One region of the Brevibacillus composti genome, then DNA from elsewhere that is predicted to be linked to it. Evidence: predicted binding sites of a transcription regulator. Region 1 holds the regulator's gene; the other holds the start of a gene.
What was found. The regulator CtsR, encoded in region 1, represses protease genes until heat stress. The targets are predictions, from matches to a motif close to ATGGTCAATAAAGGTCAAACA.
Positions count from the first base shown of each region.

Region 2: clpP (ATP-dependent Clp endopeptidase proteolytic subunit ClpP) is a predicted target of CtsR. The motif match lies at 8,984-9,004, and genes of this name have one in related genera.

Region 1 covers NZ_CP066308.1:205,134-217,299, reverse strand. The annotation lists gene gltX (glutamate--tRNA ligase) at 1-36, opposite strand, end outside; gene ispF (2-C-methyl-D-erythritol 2,4-cyclodiphosphate synthase) at 91-570, opposite strand; gene ispD (2-C-methyl-D-erythritol 4-phosphate cytidylyltransferase) at 567-1,265, opposite strand; gene JD108_RS01200 (PIN/TRAM domain-containing protein) at 1,339-2,430, opposite strand; gene JD108_RS01195 (DUF1573 domain-containing protein) at 2,719-3,114, shown strand; gene pssA (CDP-diacylglycerol--serine O-phosphatidyltransferase) at 3,208-3,936, opposite strand; gene disA (DNA integrity scanning diadenylate cyclase DisA) at 4,056-5,132, opposite strand; gene radA (DNA repair protein RadA) at 5,142-6,509, opposite strand; gene JD108_RS01175 (ATP-dependent Clp protease ATP-binding subunit) at 6,624-9,077, opposite strand; gene JD108_RS01170 (protein-arginine kinase McsB) at 9,159-10,220, opposite strand; gene JD108_RS01165 (protein-arginine kinase activator protein McsA) at 10,239-10,757, opposite strand; gene JD108_RS01160 (CtsR family transcriptional regulator) at 10,786-11,250, opposite strand; gene JD108_RS01155 (HAD family hydrolase) at 11,447-12,121, opposite strand; gene JD108_RS01150 (MGDG synthase family glycosyltransferase) at 12,131-12,166, opposite strand, start outside.
Region 2 covers NZ_CP066308.1:3,911,040-3,923,205, forward strand. The annotation lists gene JD108_RS19595 (Na+/H+ antiporter NhaC family protein) at 1-435, opposite strand, end outside; gene JD108_RS19600 (sugar-binding transcriptional regulator) at 454-1,482, opposite strand; gene JD108_RS19605 (glutaredoxin family protein) at 1,693-1,968, opposite strand; gene rpoN (RNA polymerase factor sigma-54) at 1,972-3,348, opposite strand; tRNA gene JD108_RS19615 (tRNA-Arg) at 3,537-3,611, shown strand; gene JD108_RS19620 (DUF4023 domain-containing protein) at 3,754-3,891, shown strand; gene JD108_RS19625 (branched-chain amino acid ABC transporter substrate-binding protein) at 3,947-5,191, opposite strand; gene JD108_RS19630 (copper amine oxidase N-terminal domain-containing protein) at 5,620-6,078, opposite strand; gene JD108_RS19635 (hypothetical protein) at 6,315-6,569, shown strand; gene JD108_RS19640 (RNA polymerase sigma factor) at 6,646-7,251, shown strand; gene JD108_RS19645 (anti-sigma factor family protein) at 7,238-7,798, shown strand; gene JD108_RS19650 (bactofilin family protein) at 7,800-8,927, shown strand; gene clpP (ATP-dependent Clp endopeptidase proteolytic subunit ClpP) at 9,055-9,654, shown strand; PreQ1 riboswitch class I at 9,785-9,829, shown strand; gene JD108_RS19660 (QueT transporter family protein) at 9,838-10,323, shown strand; gene JD108_RS19665 (sigma-54 interaction domain-containing protein) at 10,320-11,687, opposite strand; gene hutU (N-tau-methylurocanate hydratase) at 11,992-12,166, shown strand, end outside.

The DNA.
Region 1 (12,166 bases):
ACTGGGAGCATATCTTGTGCGGATTTCCTTGGCCATGATAGCGACATCCTTTCATGAACGTAAAATTGCTTGCGTTAATCTTACACCCACCTAGCCTTGCTTGACAAGCAAGCAGGCGGCCTGCGCGGCAATTCCCTCTCCGCGTCCGGTGAAGCCCAGTTTTTCCGAAGTCGTCGCTTTGACGTTGATCTGCGACAGCTCGTCTGCCTCCAGGACCCGCGCAATCAATTCACGCATCTGCGGGATGTACGGCGCCATTTTCGGCGCCTGCGCGATGATCGTCGCATCCAGATTGCCCAAACGATACCCTTTCTGTTTCACCAGCTCCCAGACATGTTCCATCAGCTTGACACTGTCCGCGTCTTTAAAGGCAGGATCGGTGTCGGGAAAATGACGGCCGATATCGCCTTCGCCGATCGCGCCCAGCAATGCGTCTGTGATCGCGTGCAACAAGACATCCGCGTCCGAATGGCCGAGCAGCCCTTTCTCGTACGGAATCGTGATTCCCCCGATAATGCAAGGACGTCCTTCCACCAGCTGATGCACGTCAAAGCCTTGTCCAATTCTCATGATCCCTCTCCCTTTCGTCTCCGCAATATTTCTTCTCCCGTCCAGAGATCATCTGGCGTGGTGATTTTGATGTTTTCATAGCTCCCCCGCATTACTCGCACGGGATGGCCCAGCCATTCCACCAGCATGGCGTCATCCGTCCCCGCATATCCCGCCTGCACGGCCGCTTCATGGGCTTCTTTCAACAAGGAAACGAGAAAAGCTTGTGGGGTTTGCACTGCCCACAAGCTCTCTCGTGCCGGGGTGGACTGGACGATGCCGTCAGCCCCTACCACTTTGATGGTATCCTTGACGGGAACAGCCATAATTGAAGTGCCATCTGTCCGCACCTGCCGGATCAGCTCGCTGATCTGTTCTCCGGTCACAAACGGGCGGGCAGCGTCATGCACCAGCACATACGTGCATTGGGGGGATAGGGCGGCCAGACCGTTTCTCACGCTGTCTTGCCTCTCGGCTCCGCCCAGCACAACGGTCACCTTTTGCTTTTCCTGGTTCTGGTCCAGCCAATCCTGGATCTCCTGCCGATCCCGGCTGTTTACCACCAGCACGACTTCGCCGATTTCCGGATGGCCGGCAAAAAGGCGGACGGTATGAACCCATATGGGCTCTCCGCCCAGCGGCAGCCACAGCTTGTTTCGCTCCGCCCCCATGCGCTTTCCGGAACCGGCTGCGACGATGACGACTCCCGTATCCACGACGATCCCTCTCCCGTCTATCTGCTGCAGGCTGTTCGAAAAGGAAAGTCTCCCTTCCCTTTCCCAACATCCGCTACAATGCTTTTTCCAGTAATTTCGGCTTTGCGAAGATCATCCGCCCTGCCGATGTCTGCAGAACGCTGGTCACCAGCACATCCAGGTCGTGTCCGATATAGTCGCGGCCGCCCTCGACGACGATCATCGTGCCATCGTCCAGGTAAGCGACGCCCTGGCCGTGCTCCTTGCCGTCTTTGATCACTTGGACGGTCAGCTCTTCTCCTGGCAGCACCACCGGTTTGACCGCGTTGGCCAAATCGTTGATGTTCAGTACGGAGACGCCTTGCAGCTCGCATACCTTGTTCAGGTTGAAGTCGTTGGTGACCACTTTACCGTTCATGACTTTCGCCAGCTTGATCAGCTTGCTGTCCACTTCGGAAACCTCTTCGAAGTCGCCTTCGTAGATCTGGACTTTTACCTTCATTTCCTTTTGGATTTTGTTCAGGATGTCCAGTCCGCGGCGGCCTCTGTTTCTCTTCAATACATCGGAAGAATCGGCGATGTGCTGCAGCTCTTCCAGGACGAATCCGGGAATAACCAGGACACCCTCCAAAAATTCCGTGCGGCAGATATCGGCGATCCGGCCGTCAATAATCACGCTGGTATCCAGAATCTTGTACTCCACGTTAGACGGAGCTCCGCTGTTGTCCTTTTTCGACTTGTCTTTTCGCCCAATCGAAAACACAGCCATAATCTCGTCCCGCTTGCGAAACCCGACCACGAAGCCGAGATAGCCAAGCAAAGCGGAAACCATCAGCGGCAGCAAATCTCTGACCACCGGTATCGGGATGTTGCTGAGCTGGAGAAATAATAAAAAGGCAACGATAAGACCAATAATCAACCCCAATGCTCCAAACATGACATCCACGATCGGCAGTTTCAACAGCGTCTCTTCTCCCCAACGGACGACCCGCAAGCTGTAATCGACAAACCAGTTGGCGAAGAAGAAGAACAGCACGGCACCCAATACGGCTCCAATATAGTTGGTATACTGGAAGTCACCAAAATTTAAAAGCGTGTTCAACAGGTCAAACAGATCTGGACCAAACTTGTAGCCCAAGCCCCCTCCGACCAGTGTAAAAAAGATTTTTCCTAATCGGCGAACCATGCTTTCACCTCCTTGTTATTAATATAGACAGATGTTTTCAGGAAAAACCCTGCTTCCCAAAACAACGCATTTTTCCCCATATTGTACTTTCCCTCACTATAACAAAAGTTAAATTCCAGTGTCAAATAGCCAAAGATTTTAACATAGACGGTAATTTACAGTCAATGCCGAACTTCCGTTTCCCTTCGTTTGAAAATTGACAGTAGCCGGATTCCCTTCTTATAATGGCTATAGTGCATTGCAAAAAAATTCTGAGAATATCAACAGCCTAAAGCAGAGGTGAATCATATGGGTAAGCAAAATGTGGACGATTTCCAATCCCAGGTTTCGGAGCTGCTGATCCGGCATCGCAGCGTTCTGGACGTTATGTCCAAGATTCAAGAAAGTGCAGCCCGCATCAACCGTTCACTAACCAAAGCCATCACCGAATGCGGCTGTGCCCAGGTCGTCGCCAAAAAACAGACCTATGATCCTCAAAAAAATTTGCAGGAAAACAAAATTCTGATGGAGACGCATTTTTCCGGACCGCTGTGCGAGCATTGTCGCGACGTGATGACCGCCGAGATGGGCAAGAATCTGTTTTACCTCTCCGCCTTGTGCAACATCACGGATATCAAGCTGGACGACGTCCTGCGGAAAGAAGCGGAACGGCTCCATACCCTCGGCGTATTTAACTTGTCATAAGCTCCCATTTTGTATTACGAAAAACTCCTCAAAAAGGTTGCGTTTCGATCAAAAAAACCCGCTTGGAATCGAGCGGGTTTTTTTCTGCCGTCATTACTCGAAGGGAAGAGATTCCTTTTCGTTTTTCTCTTCTTTTCGGATTTTTTTGAGCAGTAGGTCAACGTTTTTTTTTATCCCGTACAAGGCGTAAAAAGCCAGCGGCAAAAACACAATTTTCGGGAACTGCTGCGGATACTTGATCGCCACCAGCACCACGAGCGCCACGATGATCGGCGTAATCCAGTACGCCGCCTTGGGAATCCCCACCTTTTTGAAGTTGGGGTACTTGATGTTGGAGACCATCAAGAAAGCCAACAGCAGCATGCTGATCGCCAGCAGGGCCACGTTAAACACCTGGTGATACAACGCCAGTGTCGCAAGCACCCCGCCTGCAGCCGTAATCGGCAGCCCGATAAAATAGCCAGGCACTCCCGCCTGTACGTTAAAGCGAGCAAGCCTGAGGGCGCCGCAAATCGGGAAGACAGCCGTCACAAAGATCCCGATCAAATGGAGATCCTGCAAAGCCACGACGTACATGATAAATGCCGGGGCCACCCCAAACGTGATGACGTCGGAGAGAGAATCCAGTTCTTTTCCAAATTCGCTCTGTGCATTCAGCATCCGAGCCACTCGTCCGTCCAACCCATCCATCAACATACCAATAATGACCGTAATTGCTGCATACTCCACATATTGGTTGCCTTGAAAGGCGAGAATAATGGCGACAATCCCCAAGAACAAGTTGCTCACGGTTAGCATGTTCGGTAACGATTTCACGAACATAGACTACCTCCTGGTTTCCTGCGTAAAGGAGACGATTCTCTGGCGAACGCGAACTCGCCAGTTCTCATAAGAAAATCCTTTCGCATTGATCACTACCGATTGTATTATCCTATTCTACATTAAATGTGTCTGTCAATGAACACCTGTTCTTGAATCCGTTTTAATCCATCTTTGATCGCCCGCGCACGAACCTCTCCGATGCCGTCTACCTCGTCCAGCTCTTCGATCGTCGCCATCATGATCCGCGGCAAATAGTGAAAGTGATCGACGAGATTGGAGATGATCGACAAGGGTAGCCGCGGGATTCTGCGCAAGATCCGGAAGCCTCGCGGAGAGACGGATTCCTCCAGCATGTTGGGGTTGGGCGCGTAGCCGAGGATGCGCAAAAAGGAACCCATGTCCCGCACCTCGTCCGCTGACAGCTTTTTCATCTCTTTGAGCACCTGCTCCGGCTGGACCAACGGATTTTTGCTGTAGTCGCGGATCAGCATGTGCGTCTCCTCTTCGATGTTCCCTACCAATTCCTCCAGCTGCATGGTGACAAGCCTGCCCTCTGTCCCCAGTTCATATATATACTTGCTGATTTCTGTTTTTATGCGCAAGACCATCTCCATCCGCTGCAGAACAGAAGTGACTTCGTGGAGGGTGACCAGCTCTTCGAATTCCAGCGCCCCCAGATTGGTCAAAAATTGATCCAAGACCGTCTTGTATTTTTCCAGGGTGGAAATGGCTTGGTTGGCTTTCGCCAAGATGACGCTGATCTCATTTAAGACATAGCGGAACTGACCTTGATAGAGCGTGATCACATTTCGTCTCTGCGAGATGGCGATGACCAGATATCCCGTGTGCAGGGCTGTACGCTGCGCTGTCCGATGGCGCGTGCCTGTTTCGCTCGACGGAATGGAAGCGGGCGGAAACAGCTGCGTATTGGCGTACAAGATTTTTTTTGCATCTTCACTAACTATGATCGCCCCATCCATCTTGGCTAATTCATATAGATGGGCCGGAGTGAAGTCGCAGTTTATGGAAAACCCTCCGTCGACGATGTTTTTCACGTCGGGGCCATAGCCCACGACGATCAATCCGCCGGTTTTGGCTCGGAGGACGTTCTCGAGTCCCTCTCGAAGGGGAGTGCCTGGTGCCACGAGGCGCAGCACGTCGCTGTATAGCGGTTCTCGTTTGTTTGTCTCAAGCATGCAGCTGGACTACCCCCTTAGCACTTCGCGGAGCGCTTCCGAAATGTTGCTGACGCCAATAACCTCGATGTCGGGCGGCACATCCAGACCGCGTATATTTTTTGACGGGATAATAACCCGTTTGAATCCCAGCTTGTGGGCTTCGCGGATTCTCTGCTCGATGCGGGACACTCCTCTGACCTCTCCCGTCAAGCCTACCTCGCCGATGACGACATCATGGGGATTGGTGGCATGGTCGCGAAAGCTGCTGGCGATGCTGACAGCCACTGCCAGGTCTACCGCAGGCTCATCCAGACGAACGCCGCCTGCTACGTTCACATAGGCATCCTGATTTTGCAGCATGAGACCGACGCGCTTTTCCAGGACAGCCATAATCATCGCGACCCGCTGGTGATCCACTCCGGTGGCCATGCGGCGCGGCGTAGCAAAGCTGGTTGGCGCCACCAATGCCTGCAGTTCGACCAAAACGGGCCTGGTTCCCTCCATGCTGGCGACGACCGTGGAGCCGGCTACCCCGACAGGGCGTTCCGCCAGGAAGATCTCCGAGGGATTGCCTACTTCCTCCAGCCCTTTTTCTTTCATTTCAAAGATACCGATTTCGTTTGTCGATCCAAAGCGGTTCTTGACGGCACGCAGGATGCGAAAGGTATTGTGCCGCTCCCCCTCAAAATAGAGGACCGCATCCACCATGTGCTCCAGCATGCGCGGACCTGCAATCGCCCCTTCTTTGGTCACGTGGCCCACGATAAAGGTGGCGATGCCCTTTCCTTTTGCGATCCTCATCAGGTGGGAAGTCGTCTCCCGCACCTGGGCCACACTCCCCGCAGCAGATTGGACGGCGGGGTGAAAGACCGTTTGAATGGAGTCTATGATCAGCACATGGGGGTCAATCTGGGCTATATGCTGTTCGATCGCATCGAGATCATTTTCGGATAAGACGTACATCGGCGGTGTGCTCATGCCAAGCCGGTCGGCTCGCAGTTTGATCTGCTTGGCAGACTCCTCCCCGGATACATACAGGACTTTGGCGCCCTGATGCGCGAGCGCAAAGGATGTCTGCAAGAGCAGGGTAGACTTGCCAATCCCCGGGTCTCCGCCGACGAGTACCATGGAGCCGGGCACCAGCCCTCCGCCGAGGACGCGATTTAATTCGTGAATCGTCGTATCCATGCGCGGCTCTTCTTCACTTGCCACCTCTGTCAGAGGAATGGCGGTTTGCCGCTGTCCTCCGTGCAACCCTTCATGGCGTGCGGCAGCCTTGACGGCGACCTCCTCCACCATCGTGTTCCAGCTGTTGCAGCCGGGGCATTTGCCCATCCATTTGGGTGATTCATAGCCACATTCTTGACACGCGTATTTCGTTTTATACTTTGACATGACTCGTACCTCTTTTTGGAATTCGCCTCTACATGTTTATCATACATGAAGAAAAGCAAAAAAGAATACCTCCTGTTTTTAGGAGGCATTCTTTCTGTTCCCCTTTTCATCTGGTCAGGAAGTGGTGGTCTCCAGCCGCTTCACCACGAGTTTGCCTTCCTCGGCGTCGATGGAGACGGTATCCCCTTTGCTGATGTTTCCTTTCAGCAGCTCTTCGGACAGTCTGTCCTCGATGTTGCGCTGGATCGCCCGGCGGAGCGGCCGTGCCCCGTATGCAGGGTCGAAGCCTTCCTTCGCCAGTACCTTTTTCGCATCTTCGGAGAGCTGGAAGTCGATGTCCTGTTCTTTGAGGCGCTTGCGCAGATCCTCTGTCATCAGGGACACGATACGCTCGATATGCTCCTGCTCCAGGGAGTGGAAGACGATGATTTCGTCGATCCGGTTCAGGAACTCCGGACGGAAGCTCTTTTTCAGCTCTTCCATGACCTTGTCTTTCATGTCTTGGTATTTCTTCTCGGTATCATTGCCGGCCGTGAAGCCGAGCGTCGTGTTTTTCTTGATCAGGTTAGCCCCGACGTTGGAGGTCATGATGACCACTGTATTGCGGAAATCAACGGTGCGCCCCTTGGAGTCCGTCAGACGTCCGTCGTCGAGCACTTGCAGAAGAATATTGAATACGTCCGGATGGGCCTTCTCGATCTCATCCAGCAGGATGACCGAATACGGTTTGCGGCGGACTTTCTCGGTCAGCTGGCCGCCTTCGTCAAAACCGACATATCCCGGAGGAGCCCCGACCAGTCTCGCAGTGGAGTGTTTCTCCATGTACTCGGACATGTCTACGCGAATCATGGCGTCCTCGTCGCCAAACAGCGTTTCTGCGACAGCGCGGGCCAATTCGGTTTTCCCGACCCCGGTCGGTCCGAGGAAGATGAACGAACCGATTGGACGCTTCGGATCCTTCAGGCCGGCACGCGCGCGGCGCACTGCCCGGGAGACGGACTTGACGGCCTCATCCTGTCCAATGACGCGGTCGTGCAAGATTTCCTCCATTTTCAGGAGTCGGTCGGTTTCTTCTTCCTTCAGCTTGACGACCGGAATTCCCGTCCAGTTGGCGACGACATGAGCGATGTCCTCTGGGGTCACCTCCATGTTCAATTGGCCTTGGCGCTCTTTCCAGTCTTTCTTGGTCTTCTCCAGCTCTTCCCGCAGTTTTTGTTCCTTGTCGCGGAGAGAGGCTGCTTCCTCAAATTCCTGGGATTGTACGGCTGCGTCCTTCTCTTTGCGGACTTCCTCCAGGCGGCCTTCCAATTCCTTCAGATTCGGCGGAACGGTAAAGGATTGGAGACGCACTTTGGAAGCAGCCTCGTCGATCAGGTCGATGGCTTTGTCCGGCAGGAAACGGTCCGTGATGTAGCGGTCAGACAGCTTTACGGCCTGTTCGATTGCTTCATCGGTGATCTTTACGCGGTGATGCGCTTCGTACCGGTCGCGCAAGCCATGCAAGATCTTGATCGCATCCTCCACATTGGGCTGATCCACCTGGATCGGCTGGAAACGGCGCTCCAGCGCGGCATCCTTTTCGATGTACTTGCGGTATTCGTCCAGGGTGGTAGCCCCCACGCACTGCAGCTCACCGCGTGCCAGTGCCGGCTTGAGGATGTTGGAGGCATCGATGGCTCCCTCCGCGCCGCCAGCGCCGATCAACGTGTGCAGCTCGTCGATAAACAGAATGATATTTCCGGCCTGACGAATCTCATCCATGATTTTTTTCAGGCGGTCTTCGAATTCCCCGCGATACTTGGTGCCTGCCACGACCGTTCCCATGTCGAGGGTCATGACGCGTTTGTCGCGGAGGGTTTCGGGAATTTCGTTGTTGACGATTTTTTGTGCCAAGCCCTCGGCGATCGCGGTCTTACCCACGCCCGGCTCCCCGATCAGCACAGGGTTGTTCTTCGTGCGGCGGCTCAGCACCTGAATGACGCGCTCAATCTCTTTCTGCCGTCCGATCACCGGATCCAGCCCACCTTCGCGGGCAATCGCAGTCAGATCGCGCGCCAGGCTGTCCAGCGTCGGCGTATTGGCCGCCGGATTGCTGCCAGAGGTCTGATGGGCATTCATCATTTCCGAGCTTCCCAGAAGCTGCAGAACCTGCTGACGTGCTTTGTTCAGGCTGACGCCGAGATTGTTCATGATGCGTGCGGCAATGCCTTCTCCCTCGCGAATCAAACCGAGCAGGATATGCTCTGTTCCCACATAGGTATGGCCCAGCTTGCGCGCTTCATCCATGGACAGTTCAATTACTTTTTTGGCACGGGGGGTGTAGTTTGGGGTGTAGTTTCCTCCGGCTTGCTCTGTCCCGCGTCCAATCAGCGATTCCACTTCACTTTGAATTTTGTCGAGACCCAGACCCAGTGACTGCAGCGCTTTGGCTGCGATCCCTTCGCCTTCGCGAATCAGGCCAAGCAGCACATGCTCTGTTCCAATATCCTTGTGTCCCAGTCGGACCGCCTCTTCCAATGCCAGTGCCAATACTTTTTGTGCGCGTTCGGTAAAACGTCCAAACATCATCTCTCATGCACCTCCAGTAACCATCTTTATATTTCTATTCGTTGTTTCCTTCGAGATTGTTTTGTTTCTCAGCGCTGTTTGCTACTGCGTAGCAGACAGCTTTTCGCGAATCAATCGGGCCCGCCGTTCGTCGCGCTGATCGGGCGACAGCTTCTGGCCCGCGTGATGCTGCAAGAAGCCGGGCTGCGTCGTCACCAGCAATTCGTTCAACACGAGGTAGGAAATATTTTTTACAATTCCCAGATCGACTCCCAGCCTTACGTCGGAGAGCCGTTGTGCCGCCTCCTTGGATTCCAGCGTCCGGGCGTATTGCAGGATCCCGTACGATCGCATAATCCGGTCCTCCAGGTTAATCCGGGAGTGCTCCAGCAAATACCGGCGGGCTACCCGTTCCTGCTCGATGATCTGTTTGGCTACGCCGTACAGATTGGACAGGATATCGGATTCTGACATCCCCAGTGTAACCTGATTGGACAGCTGAAACAAATTGCCGAGTGCTTCGCTGCCCTCTCCGTAGATTCCCCGGACCACAAGGCCGACCTGATTGATCGCTTGAAGGATTCGGTTGATCTGCTGGGTCATCACCAGTGCGGGCAAGTGAAGCATGACGGATGCCCGTATTCCCGTCCCCACATTGGTAGGACAGCTTGTCAGGTAGCCTCTTTTTTCATCGAAAGCGTAGTTCACATGCTTCTCGAAGCTGTCATCGATTTTTGTACCTATTTCCCAGGTTTGCTGCAGTTGAAACCCGGGCAAGAGCACCTGGATCCGAATATGGTCTTCTTCATTGACCATGATGCTGATCGATTCATCCGGACTGAGCAGCACAGCCCCTTTGCGGGATTCCTCCGCCAGATGCGGACTGATTAAATGCTTTTCGACGAGGACGCGCTTTTCCAGGGGATTGAGCTGCTCCATGCAAATGAGCTCGAGCGGCCGCCCGTCACACGCAGTTGTCTTGCTGGCCTCGGACACCTTGCGGACCACCTCTTCCGCTTGCGAGTCCGTGGCCAGCAGCGGGAAAGGGTGCTGCCGCAGGTTGCGGGCGATTCGCAGCCTGGTGCTGATGACGATGTCCGAGTCAGGCCCTTCCCCTTTCATCCAATTGCTCCAAGGGTTTTGCATAAACTGTTGTTGGGACATGTACACCACCTCCCCCGATTACATTTGACCCATTTTTTGTTCTAGAGCTTTGATCCGGTCGCGTATTTCGGCCGCCTTTTCAAACTCTTCGCTGGCAATATGGCGCTGCAGGGCTTGCTTCAGCTGCTCCAGCTCTTTTTTCAGCTTCAGCTGTCCGCCGGTTCGCTCCGGCACCTTTCCGCTGTGCTGTGTATTTCCATGGATCCGGCGGAAGAGCGGGTCCAGTCGGTCGCCCATGAATTTGTAGCAGTCGCTGCAGCCGAAGCGGCCACTTTTGCTGAACTGCGCGTATGTCAGCCCGCATGTTTCGCAGCGAAGAGCTTTTTTGGTCTCTCCGTCCTGCGTTTTCTTTTGGGCCGGGTCGAAGTGCAAGAGACCAGACAGGAGATTATTGATGCTGAAGTTGTGAAATCCGGGGAAAACATCACCTTTTTCCTGTGCACAATGCTCACAAATATGATATTCCGTCTTTTCACCATTGACGATCTTGGTCAGATGAAGCGTAGCCTGTCGTTTACCGCATTCTTCACAGTTCATCCCATCGTCCTCCTCGCATCGCGTCTGATCAACGCGACAAAATCGTAGCAATCATCTGCTTCAACATCGCAGCCCTCACGCGATCCCGCACAACGGACTCCATGGACAATACGCTGCGCGAGGTGGCAATCTTCATGAGCGCGGCTTCCCGGTGGCTGACCAGCCCTTCCTCGAGAAGGCGATCGATGATGGCATAGCCGACGCCTTGGGTAATGCTTTCGCCGATCAGCTCCTCCGTCAACAGCTCTTGCAGCTTGGCCTTGCTTACAATCTGTACCTTCCGGATCCGGATGTAGCCCCCTCCGCCGCGTTTGCTTTCCACGATGTAGCCTTTTTCTACCGTAAATCGAGTATTGATGACGTAGTTAATTTGAGAAGGCACACACTGAAAAATGTCGGCAAGCTCACTACGTTGAATCTCGACGGAGCCATTGGGACTTTCCGACAGAATTCTTTTTAAATGCTGCTCGATATAGTCCGAGATGTTACGCATGGGTCGCCTCCTGTTCTACAGTGTTATGCACTTTGATTATTGACTTTGACTATCTTTGACTTTAATTATAATTACTTTTTTTCCTGTATGCAAGAGGGGAGCAGACACTTTGTAGTGTGGGCAAAAGCGGGGCAAGTTAAAACCAAACAAAAAACCATCCCTGTGCGGAATGGTTTGTACGGTGTTCGTGGCTGTGCTACTTGGTTTCCTGCCGTTGCAAAACGTGGGGCAGCACGTCGGAGAAGCGGGTGATGATCACATCGGCACCGTCCAGTTCGCCTGGCCTTGCGAAGCCGAAATCGCAGGCAATTGTCTTTAGCCCATTGGCCAGCCCGGCCTCTACATCCGAATGCCGGTCTCCGACCATGATCGCTTGTTTTACGTCATAATCGCGCAGCAGCTTGGCGACCAGCTCTTTTTTCGTCTCCGTACCAAAGCGGCCTGCGGAGTACAGATCGGTAAAATACCGCTTGATCTGGAAGTATTCGCAGACTTCATCGATATACCGCTCCTGGCCATTGCTGGCGACAAAGAGCGAGGCCCCGCCGGCATGCAATTCCTGCAGCACCTCTCTGACGCCGGGATACAAATCGGTGATGCCTTGTTTCAACAGCAACAGCTCGTTCTCCAGCATCCACTCGTCAGCCAGCCGCCTTGTTTCTTCACTGGCCCCGGGGAGCAGCTTTTCCCACAACTCTTCCAGCGTCATTCCCAGCACGTTGGTCAGTTCCTTTTCGCTGGGTGTCTCTTGATGCCAGTGTCCTTTTTCGCGCAGTTGTTCAAATGTTTTTTGAAAGGCCGGGGTGGACATTCGCTCTGTCTGTAGCAATGTGCCATCCATATCGAATAAAACTGCCAAGGAAATGCTCATCATACCTTCCTACCCTTCTTCGCCGATGCGTGTCATGTCATTGTG
Region 2 (12,166 bases), 750 kb from region 1:
CGCTACCATCTCGGCGGGTACGCCCGCGGTATGGGAGATGCCCATCAGCGCCAGTCCGACCGTGCTCAGCGTCCCTACTGAGGTGCCGAGCAGATAGGAGGTTCCGGCGGCCAATAAGAAGGAAAGGATCAGCATGAATTTCACATCGACGACTGACAGTCCGTAATAGATGATCGCCGGGATCGTCCCGCCCATCATCAAGAGCGGAATCAAGAGCCCGACCAAAAACAGGATCATCAGGACGGGCTTGGTCTGTTTGACCCCTTCCAGGCCATATTCCCACTGCTTCCGCCAGGAATACCCAAGTCTTTTTACACTTACCAGTGTGACCAAGATTGCCAAAACAATCCCTAAAAACAGCGGGAAACCAAACGTCAGACTAAGGGCGATGCCGGCTATCAGCGAGAGGATGGGGAGAAGCGAATACATATTCATCTGGCGTACTTCCTTCCGTTACAGTCGAGTAGCGGACAAGATCGCCCGTGCGGCTCCTTCGTCCGTGATAAGTACATTCTGGCACGACTGTTTGGCAAAGGAAAGGATCGCTTTTGCCTTGCTTTCTCCTCCGGCGATGGAGAGTACGGTCTCCGCCCGCTGGACATCCTCCAGCTGCAGCCCAATCGTCGGCAGCCTGTGAACGATCTGGCCGGCAGCGTCGAAGTAGTAGCCGAATGCCTCGGACACTGCTCCGGAGGCCCGCAGCTCCTGCAGCTCCGCTTCCGTATAGGAACGCCGCTTCGCCATCGTGAGCGCATCGCCGATCCCGTGCACCACGATCCGCGTCTGCTGCAAAAGCGAGAGCACATCCTGCACCTGCGGCTCTTCCATCAGCGTCTGCAGGGCATCGGGACGCAGGCGGTCAGGGACGTGCAGCAGGCGATACGAGCTGCCTGTTTTGGCTGCCATGGCGGAGGCCAGCGTATTGGCCTGAAGCTCTACCCGCTCGCCCAGTCCGCCCCTCGCCGGCACGAACTGTACGCCGCGAAACGAAGGGGCTGGCGCCAGATGATGAGCCACGCTGGCGACGGAGGTCCCGCCCGTCACCGCGACGATGTCTCCCTCGCGGATGTACTGCTTCAGCAGCCGCGCTCCGACTCGTCCCAGCTCCTCGAGCACCCAGGCGGAGTGATCCGCATTTCCCTGCACGACGACCACCTGAGGGATCCCCAGCACCTGCTGAAGCTGCTCGGCCAGTTCGCTCAGCCCAAACAGGTCACTGGCGAGCGGCTCCATCTCTTCGAGGACTTGCGCGCCCTCTTCCGTCAGAGACATCCCGGCCGCAGTAACGTAGAGCAGGCCGGTCTCCTTCAGCAGTTCCACCTCTGCACGCAAGATCCGCTCCGTGGTCTGCATAGCCTGAGCCAGCGCCCGCCTGCCGATCGGCTGTTGGTGAGAAATCGACCGAAGCAGCATATAGCGATCCCGCATGACGGGGACCAGATCCGGAAGCAGTTTTTGTTGCATCTCGATAAAACGCTGCATCATGTGTACTTCCTTTTCCCCCAGGATTTGATTTTTCCAGACATGTTAAACCGGGACATTTTTTGTCCATGTATATACATTTTACGTCCCACTTAAACCAAAAAAAGAAACGCTTTTCGCACTTAGACTGTATCACAGTTGTCAAAAACATGCAAGATCCCTCCGCCCGGTTTTGGTTCTTTCCGGGATGCGCAGGGATCTCGCCGCTTCTCACTCTTTGCTTTTGGAGCGCCTGGCCAGCTCTGCCTGGAGCTCCTCCAGGGTCACGACATGGGTCACTGACGGGAACACTTCCTCCCCGTCAATCTCCACCACCGGGATGACAAACAGGTACCGCTCGAGCAGCTCCGTGTCTTGCTCAATATTGACCAACCGCAGCTCCAGAGGGTATTCCTCCCGAAGCCCCTGCAGCATCACCTCTACCTGATCGCAGAGATGACACCCCGGTCGGCCGTACAGAACGATTTGAAATGGCTCATTTTTCACCGATCAAAACCTCTTTCGCTTGGCGGAGGATGGAATCATCATCTCTTCCCGGTACTTGGCCACGGTCCGCCGGGAAATCTCGATCCCTTCTTCCAGCAGCATCTCCGAGAGCTTCTGGTCGGACAGCGGCTGTTTGCGATCCTCCTGGTCGATCAACAGCTTGATCCGCCGCTTCACGCTCTCCGAGGAGGTCGCTTCTCCGCCCGCCGTCGAGAGCGCGGAGGTGAAGAAATACTTGAGTTCAAACAGCCCTCTCGGCGTTTGCACGTATTTGTTGCTGGTCGCCCGGCTGATCGTGGACTCGTGCAGCCCTACCTGTTCGGCGATTTCCTTTTGCGTCATCGGCTTCAGATAGTGAACGCCACGGTCAAAGAAATCCCGCTGCATATCGACGATCGCCTGTGTCACCCGCATCAGGGTAAGCCGGCGCTGCTCCAGGCTTTTTGCCAGCCACATGGCTGCATTCAGCTTTTCATGAATAAATTGTTTGGCCTCGTCCTGACTCTTCTGCTGGTTCAGCATCTTTTCATAAAAGCTGTTGATCTTCAGACGAGGAGTCGCCACGTCATTCACCAGGACGAGGTATTCCTCGCCTACCTTTTCCACGGTTACATCCGGGATGACATACCGGGTGTCGACGTGCGAAAAAGCGGCGCCCGGACGGGGGTTGAGCGTGCGCAGGAGATCGGCCATCGCCTGAACCTCCTGCACCGTACAGCCTACTTTGTCGGCGATGCGCTGAAAGCGGCAATCTGCCAGATCCTGAAGATGATGGGTCACGACCTGAACGATCGCCTCATCGTCCAGCGCCAGATGTCTCAATTGGAGCAGCAGACACTCTTCCAGGCTTCTTGCTGCCACGCCTGCGGGATCAAAATGCTGGATCACCACCAGGACATCCTCGGCTTCATTTAGTTCGACGCCCATGCGCTCAGCCGCTTCCTCCAGCGTAATCTCTAGATATCCTTTTTCATCGAGATTGCCTATCAAAAATTGCGCAATTCGCCTTTGTGCCGGGGTAAAGCTTTTGATATAGCCAAGCTGGCTCTCCAAATGCTCATACAACGTCATGTTTCCCTGATGGACAAAATCGAGCGGATTGTAAGTGCTTTCATTTTTTCCGGAAGAATACTCCCCTGTGGCACGATTGCCAATGACTTCTTTCCAGTCGATCTCGGGCTGCTGCTTCTCCATCTTGGCAGGCGCTGCCTCCATCGCTGCTTCCTGCAGCTCGAAGACTGGATTCTCATTTGCCTGCTCCTGCAAATACGACACAAGATCCACGGCCGAAAACTGCAGAATCGTGATCGCCTGTCTCAACTCCGGCGTCATGACCAGCTTCAATGTCTGTTCCTGATATAGTCCAAGGCCCATGTTCACCGGTGTTCGCCCCCCTTCAAGCAGTTCTGCGCAGTATTCTCCATCGTTCATTCTCACTTTTATCTATTTTCATTATATTCGCTTTCCCATGCAATTTTCCTGCCAATATCTGAAATGCGTTCTGGAAGAAATGCGCGGGTTGCAACTGGCTACAATTTCTTTTATAATGAAATCTGTCACATTACCATGCGCCCGTAGCTCAGTGGATAGAGCAGCGGTCTCCGGAACCGCGTGCGGAGGTTCGACTCCTCTCGGGCGTACCATCTTGTTTATCTACAGTGAATACATGAACCTCCGTTTGCTATGCGAACGGAGGTTTTTCCTTTCGTCTTTTTTTCCGTGGAGTAAACTTCTCCATTTCGGTCATAGTAAAAAAGCGCGATGCCAACAGAGGGAGGTGCGACAATGGATTTTACCCGGATGAGCACGAAAGAGTTCGTCGATAAAGTTCATGAAGCCCAGGCCCACGCTCGGGAGAACAAGGAGCACAACGGTTACGGCCGTCCGGCCAAACGTCTTCCCAGCAAGCAAGGCATCCGCTAGCAGAAACGCCCTGGAGATCGCTTCTCTCCAGGGCGTTTCCTCTGGCTCGCCTGCTTTACTTGGCTTCGCCTACATATACTTTTTGGCCGTTTTCGTACTTGTACACGTAAACCGATGCGAATTCGTTGTCGCCTTTTTCGTTGAAGGTGACTTTTACGAATTGACCTTGGAAGTCTTTGGTATCATGGACCGCCTCCATCACTTGCTGACGGCTTGGCTTCTTGCCGTCATTTGCCTTGATGGCTTTTTCCAGACCGTTCAGCAATACATTCATGGAGTCGTAGCCAAAGGAGGTAAAGATACCGACTTTGTTGTTGGTTGCGGCTTCGAAGTCAGCAATCCACTTCTTGCCTTCTTCGGTCGCAGTCAGATCGCCGACTGTGGACGTAAAGATCACGTTGTTTGCATTTTCAGCTCCAGCGATTTTCACCAGGTCAGCAGAGTCGTAACCGTCTCCGCCCATGAATACGCCTTTGAAGCCTTTTTCACGGGCTTGCTTGATCAGGATCCCTGCGTCGGAGTAGTATCCGCCGAAGTAGATCATTTCCGGATTAGCAGCCAGGATTTGGTTGATGACCGCGCTGTAATCCTTCTCCCCAGCAGTGATGCCCTCGTAACCTGCGATGGTTACGCCGTCTTTTTCGAATTGCTTTTTCACTTCATCAGCCAGACCTTGGCCGTATGCTTGCTTGTCATGAACGATGTACGCAGTTTTAACATTAAGCTGGTTCTTGGCAAAGATAGCTGCCTTGGAGCCTTGTTGGTCGTCACGCGCACAAATGCGGTGAACGATTTTTTTGCCTTCTTCTGTCAGGTTGGAACCTGTCGCGGACGGAGAAACCATTACCAGATTATCCGTCTCATATTGAGCAGATGCGGTAATCGATGCCCCTGTGGTAGCGTGACCGACGACACCGAGAACGTCTGCGTTGGAGATCAGCATTTGAGCGACCGCCACGGCTTGCTTTGGATCGGCCTGGTCGTCCTGTGCCAGCAACTGGACATCAAAGCCCAGCTCCTTAAACTTGTCCTTTTGTTGCTTCAGAGCGTATTCAGCACCCGCTTTTGCCGTGCTGCCGTAGTCGGAGTATTGACCGGACATCGGACCTACCGTCGCGATCACGATTTTTTCCAGTGCGCCGCCAGTGCTGCCGCCGCCGCTATTGTTTGCCGACTCCGGAGCTGCCTGTCCGCCACCGCCCGCATTGCCACCTGCATTACCTCCGCCGCCGCATCCTGCGAGAACTGCGCCCAGCGCGAATACAGTAGTGAGAAGAGTAATGCTTTTCTGTTTTTTCATTGTGAAAAAACCCCCTTTTACTTTACGGACAAACAATGAGTCACCTTCTCTCATTGTAAAATAAATAAGAAAATTTGCAACATATAAATTCGTAACATATCAAAAATATTGTCAATTCCGACTCCGCTGCCCGCTTTTCTACGAACGGCTCGGACAAGAAGCCGCTCCCCTTGGCGGAGAGCGGCTTGAGATCCCGTTTTTCTATTGATCATCGTTATTGTAGTATTTCCGAGAATAGGCTTTTCTGGTGACAAAGAGTGTCAGACCGATAATCACAATAAACAATATGACACTCGCGATGATCACTGCCGCTTCCACTGGACATTCCCCTCTCCCTCATCTTGTACCTTATTATATCGGAAGAGGCGATTCTCGTACAACGTCGGAAGAGGCGATTCTCGTACAACGGAGGAATCAACCAGTCTCGCTTACTTCTCGACAGGAACGCTCAGGTTGTACGTCAGGGTGTTGGCATCATAGGATACCGTGGCACCCAGTTCCTGCGCGATATAGACGAGCGGAACCAGTACAGCGCCTGTCGTTACGCGCGGCGGATGGGCCACGTGGATTTCCTTGCCGTTTTTGTAGGCAAAATGGCTGTTTTTGTACATCCGCAGGGCGTATTGATTGTTTTTGGAGATCAATAGGGATTCGATCATGGTATCCCACGCAGCGCTTGCGTCAAGCGCATGCGCCAGTGTGCTGGCGTTCACGTAGGCCACGCCGTTCTCCGTCACGACATCTTGCGGGAATGGGAGCTCGTTTCCGTTCAATTTTACGGTGATTTTTTGCTGAACGGCCGTCTCCTGGGCGAGCGCTGCGGTAGCGGCAACACTTCCGGTCAGGAGAGCTGCCGTAAGCAGCATAGCTGGAACTTTGCGAAGCATGGTACACACCCTCCAATAAAATTATGTAATACATTCCATTTTTGAGACTTCGACACGTTTTACCCTTTTCCTTCTTTTTCTTGCCATAACTTTCCTATGCGTCATCCTGTCATATGATGCCACACTATTTCTAAGGAGAGATGGTCGCGGGATCCCTCCTTTTATTCCGCGAACAAACGTTTTTGTGCACAACCTGTTGATAACTTTGTGGATAACCCGGTGAGGAGGAATGCCGCATGCCGCCCGAACGCTACTATCTCATCTATCAGGAAGCCAGCGACGAAGAATGTCTGCTCACCATCCAGCCCTATGATGACGAAGAGCTGCTGGCCGAAGCGATCAACCGGCTGCAAACCAGGGAGGTAGACGAATACACGATCATCAAAGGGAGAAAGATGAAAGCCAAGCTGCGGCTGGCCGTCGAGCTGAGCGAAGCCGAAGACAAAGCGGCGGCACCCCCTCCACAACTTGCGGACGAATCGGACGTCTAAATGAGACGGATCAATCGGCAGTGAAATTTTCCCTGCCGATTCTTCGTATCTAAAGGTGGGAGGAGGGGATGCGAGTATGGATCCGGAATTGGCACGGGCAAATCGGGAGGCGGCCCAGTATGTACAGCAGTTTCTCAAAGGACAGTCTCGGGCGTTTCCCGCACTCGTCGCGCTGTTTGCTCCCCGGGTGATGAGCATCATCAGAAGGATGGTCTCCGGCTATCACGACGCCGAAGACCTGCATAATGAAATCTGGCTGAAAGTGGCGCAGCATTTGCACAAATACGATGCCGACCTGCCGTTTCACTCCTGGCTCTACCGCATCGCCTCCAATGCCTGTATCGACTTTTTGCGAAAAAAACGGGAGATCGTGCTGGAAGCGGAACAGCTTCATCAGCAGGTCCACAAATCCCCCTCCGAACGGGTAAAAAGTCCGGAGCTGTTCCTCTTGGAAAAAGAGAGTTGTTCTGAATTGACCGCCCTGCTGGACCGCCTGAATGAGACGGATCGCCTGATTCTCACCCTCCGCTTTGTTCAGGATATGAGTTACGAAGAGATTGGCAGCATCGTGGGCATGAGCAAAAACACAATCGGGACCCGGCTGTTCCGGGCAAGAAAGCAGTTGAAAGAGCTGCTCGTTCAACACAGGGAGGAAAGGAGAGAATCCGATGCCGCATATTGATGCGCTTACCTTGATGATGTACGTGGACGGGGAACTGTCAGATATGGAAGCGGCCGCTGTACGAGACCATGTCAACGCCTGTGCCGGTTGCCGCCGGGCACTGGAGATGCAGCAGGCGGAGGAAAAGTGGGTGGCGGAGCGTTTTTTCGCTGCTGATCTCCCTCCCCTCCCGATGGAGCTGGATCCCCTGACAATCGCGCAGGTAGAAGGCATAGCCCTCTTGCACAAGCGAAACCGCCGCCGTTTCTGGTGGCGAATCCTCCTGGTGGCCGGAAGCATGTTGATCTCGCTCGCCTGCTATCTCCTTTTCTGGCAGAAAATCTGGGCCGAGTGGGCTCTGCCGATCTGGACCGCCTGGCGCAGCCAGCTTTTCTGGAGTTCCGCCTTTTGGCTGAATGACAGTGCCCGCGACCTTTTCCATGCGCCCGCCGCCTACCTGATCGCGCTTCCGCTGCCGTTTTTGCTGCTGGCCGGTTTGCTTCTGGTGTTGAATCTGCGCTTTTCGCCCCTTTCTACATCGCGCTTTGACAAACAGGAGGTGAAGTAGCTTGAGAAGGATGTTTGCTTTGATCCTGCTGACGAGTCTCTTGCTCGTCTCCTCTGTCGCCTACGCCTTTTCCGGCGTTGCCGAGGAGCGATACTACTTGGCGCAGGAGAGCGTCCATCGGGGGGATTTGGCCGTAAGCGCCGCCAGGACGGTAATCGAAGGCGTCGTCGACGGCGACTTATACGTGTTCAGTGAAAATGTACAGATAAAGGGGAAAATTACAGGGGATCTGTTCAGCTTCGCGGCAACCACGATCGTCTCCGGCAAAGTCGAGGGGGATATCCGCTCGGTGACGGACACGCTGTTGCTGAATGGCGAGGTGGGAGGAAGCGTAGCCAGCATCTCCAATCACCTCCTGCTGGAGCCGAACGGACGGATTGGGAAGAACCTGCTCATGCTGGCAGCCAACGCCGATCTGCTGGGAGAGGTGAGCCGGGAAGCAAACGGGATGGCCGACAGCATCCGCATTTCCGGGAAAGTCGGCGAAGGCATCTCCATGCTGCATGCGCGAACCATCCGGCTCGACGCGCCTGCCGAAATCGGCGGCGACCTGGTCTACACCAGCCCCGGGGAGGCAATGATTGCGCCTGGTGTGACCATCGCGGGCAAGGTCTCTTTCACCCCGATGGAGCCTGTGCAGAAAACCGAACGCTTCTCCTACTTTCCGCTCCTGCTGGGCCTCGCCTCCCTGCTTTGCACGCTTTTGATGTGGCTGGCTGTCCGCTATTTGTTCCCCGCTGGACTGGCGGGGATCTCCCGGCAGCTGGATCAGGGTGGACGCAGCCTGTATCTGTGGGGACTTATTCTGATGCTGGGCATTCCGCTTTTGTCGCTCATCCTGCTCATCACCATGGTGGGAATTCCGGTGGCGGTCCTTCTGATGGCGGCCTATTCGATCCTCGTTTGGGCAGCCAAGGTATTCGTCGGGGCCTGGCTGGGCATCCGGCTGGCGGAACGCTTTCACTGGCGCCTCTCTCCGCTGCTGGCTGAGCTCGTCGGCGTATTTCTCCTTCAGTGCCTGATGACCATTCCGCTGATCGGCTGGCTGCTCGCTCTGCCGGTCTGGGCCGCCTTTTTGGGAGCACTCGCGGGAGTCGTGGTTCGGGCCAACAAAACTTTTCTGCGCTGATCACGTTTAGCTTCCGGTTTTTTGGTCAAGATGGTGTAAGAGACGTGCAGTTTTCATGTTTGACCTTCATTGACCTTCGTTGACCTTTTGTGTATGATATTCTTACAAAGAGAGGAGGAAGACCTGAATGCACATGAACTTGATTCCGACTGTAATTGAACAGACCAACCGCGGTGAGCGTGCTTACGATATCTATTCCCGTCTGCTGAAGGATCGCATCATCTTTCTCGGTACGCCGATCAACGACACCGTAGCCAATATCGTCGTGGCACAGATGCTGTTCCTGCAAGCAGAAGACCCGGAAAAAGACATTCACTTGTATATTAACAGCCCGGGCGGATCGATTACCGCCGGTATGGCTATATACGATACGATGCAGTTTATCAAACCGGATGTATCCACGATCTGTATCGGGATGGCGGCATCCATGGGCGCCTTCCTGCTGGCAGCGGGCACCAAGGGCAAGCGCTACGCCCTCCCCAACAGCGAAGTGATGATCCACCAGCCTCTCGGAGGAGCACAAGGGCAGGCCAGCGATATCGAAATCGCCGCCAAACGCATCCTGCGAATGCGCGAGCACCTGAACAAAATCCTCTCGGAACGCACGGGTCAACCCTTGGAGCGCATCCAGAAGGATACGGACCGCGACAACTTCCTGTCCGCGCAAGAGGCGATGGAATACGGCCTGATCGACAAGGTCATCTCGTCCGAAGCTGCAGCCAAATAAACAGACACGCGAATCGTGTCCTGCGTGTGGAAACCCTGCCATCACCGGCAGGGTTTCTTTGCGTATGCCGGAATTTCCATTGACTCCTCTGTCGCACAAGCGATAACATATGTCTTTGGGATCTTTTTATGCCCACGTGGTTCGAAACCATCCCACGATAAAAAACTAAGGAGCTAACTGAATATGAACGTAAAAACACTTGTCGTCAACGGCATTGTGGCTGCTCTGTACATTGCGGTCTCAATGCTCATCCAGCCTTTTGGCTTTACCAATGTACAATTTCGGGTATCCGAAATGTTCAATCATCTCATCGTCTTCAACAAGAAGTATTTCTTCGGCATTATCCTGGGGGTCTTTCTGACCAACCTGCTTTTCTCGCCGATGGCGGCATACGACCTGGTATTCGGCGTCGGCCAATCCGTGCTGGCTCTGCTGATTACGATGTTCACGATGCGGTTCATCAAAGACGTCTGGGCCCGCATGATGGTGAATACCGCCGTCTTCACCTTTACCATGTTTTTGATCGCGTATGAGCTGAAGCTGGTTTTCGATATGCCGTTCTACTTCACGTGGCTTACGACAGCGGCTGGCGAATTGGCGGTGATGCTGGTCGGGGCGCCGATCATGTATTTGATGAACAAGCGGCTGAATCTGGAAAAACGGGTCTAGTCCCGTTTGCCAAGGCCGTGCTTTTTGATATGGTATTGCAGGCTTTGCCTGGTAATCCCCAGCTTTTTGGCGGTTTTGGAGATATTCCAGCCCGTCTCTTCCAATGTCTGTTGAATATAGTGCACATGAGAGGCCGAGAAGATCGATGTCAGCGGCCTCTTTTTTGTTTCCTTCTGCTTCTGCTCGATTGCCCGGTAGCCGGGATCCGCAAAAATCTTCCTTCTCATATAAGCCGGCAGGTGATCCACCTCGATCGCCTCGTCCGTCTCGCTCGCCCGGATCACCACATTTTCGATCAGATGCTCCAATTCCCGCGTATTGCCGGGCCATGGATACGCCAGGAATACCTCGAGCAGCTCCTCGGAAAACGGCGGTACGTACTTGGAGAACTTTTTGCTGTAGTAGGCGAGGAAATAGTCGGTGAAGAACCGGATGTCCTCCTTGCGCTCACGCAGAGGAGGGATGTAGATGCTGGTGTGGGCGATCCGGTAGAACAAGTCCAGCCGCATCTTCCCTTCTTCGATCAGCTTCTCGGGATCCTCGTTGGAGGCGCTGATAACCGTGCACTCCACCGGCGTCACTTCGTTGGACCCCACACGCCGCACCAGCCGCTCCTGCAAGACGCGCATCAGCTTGGACTGCAGCGTCATCGGCATGGAGTTGATCTCATCGAGAAACAGCGTGCCGTCCTTGGCATACTCAAACAAACCGATCTGATCCGTCGCCCCGGTAAAGGCCCCTTTTACGGTGCCGAACAGCGTGCTCTCCAGCAGATTTTCCGGAATCGCTGCACAGTTGATCGCGACGAAGGGGCTTTTGGCGCGCGGGCTGTGGTTGTGCATGCTTTGGGCAAACAGCTCCTTCCCGGTACCGGTTTCCCCGACGATCAGCACATCGGCATTGTGGAGCGCAATCGCTTGCGCCTCCTTGATCAGCCCTTTGATCGCGAGACTTTTTCCTTTGATGTCCGGGAAAGAAAAGGTCGTGCCGTTACGCTCGTTGCGCTGGTTTTTCTCCTTTTCCAACGCCTGTCGCTTGATCTCGATGGTCTGGTGGAGCCAGTCCTTGAGCTTGGATTCATTGGTGCTGAGCGAAAACACGGCGATCGTCTCCCCGTCCCGCTGAATCGGAAACGTACTGTAGTTGACGTATTTGGGCACACCGTTGACCGTCGAATGGGCCCGGTACCGGGAAAAATCCAGGCGGCCCGCACTGGGGATGAGCTCGGAAATCGGAAGCCCTGCCTTGGCGGCCAGGGAGATCTCTTCGCTCAAGTCATGCCATATGATTTCATGCCGGTCATTAAGCACGATCACTCCGTCTACGAAGCTCCGCAAAATCGATCCGACCGATGCGGCGATCATATTCCTTCCCTCCTGCCCTGTCACTCGTTGTACAAATGAAATATATCATTAATTCGGAATTTACGAAATAGTCTGCATGCAGAGATCATCTGCATCCTGTTTTTTCAAGGCCGATCAAGGGTTTTTCCCGCCTCCTCTCTTTTCTCGCCGAAAAGGTGCAAAGAGTATCTGTGCATCCCGCCCTGTCTGCATCCCGTACTTTCCGGAAATATCGCGGTTTTCCCCAAACAGAAGACGTTGGCACGCCGCTTGCAATTTCCTTTAGGCGAGAACACCAACTACCACATTCGAGGAGGAATGATTCATGTCAAAACCAGAGATTCTCTACTCCGTAAAAGCGCAAAGAGGTCCCGTACTCCGCTGCAAGGGCTGGAGACAGGAAGCCATTCTGCGCATGCTCGAGAACAATATGGAAAATGCAGAAAAACCGGAAGAGCTGGTCATCTACGGCGGGATCGGCAAGGCTGCCCGCAACTGGG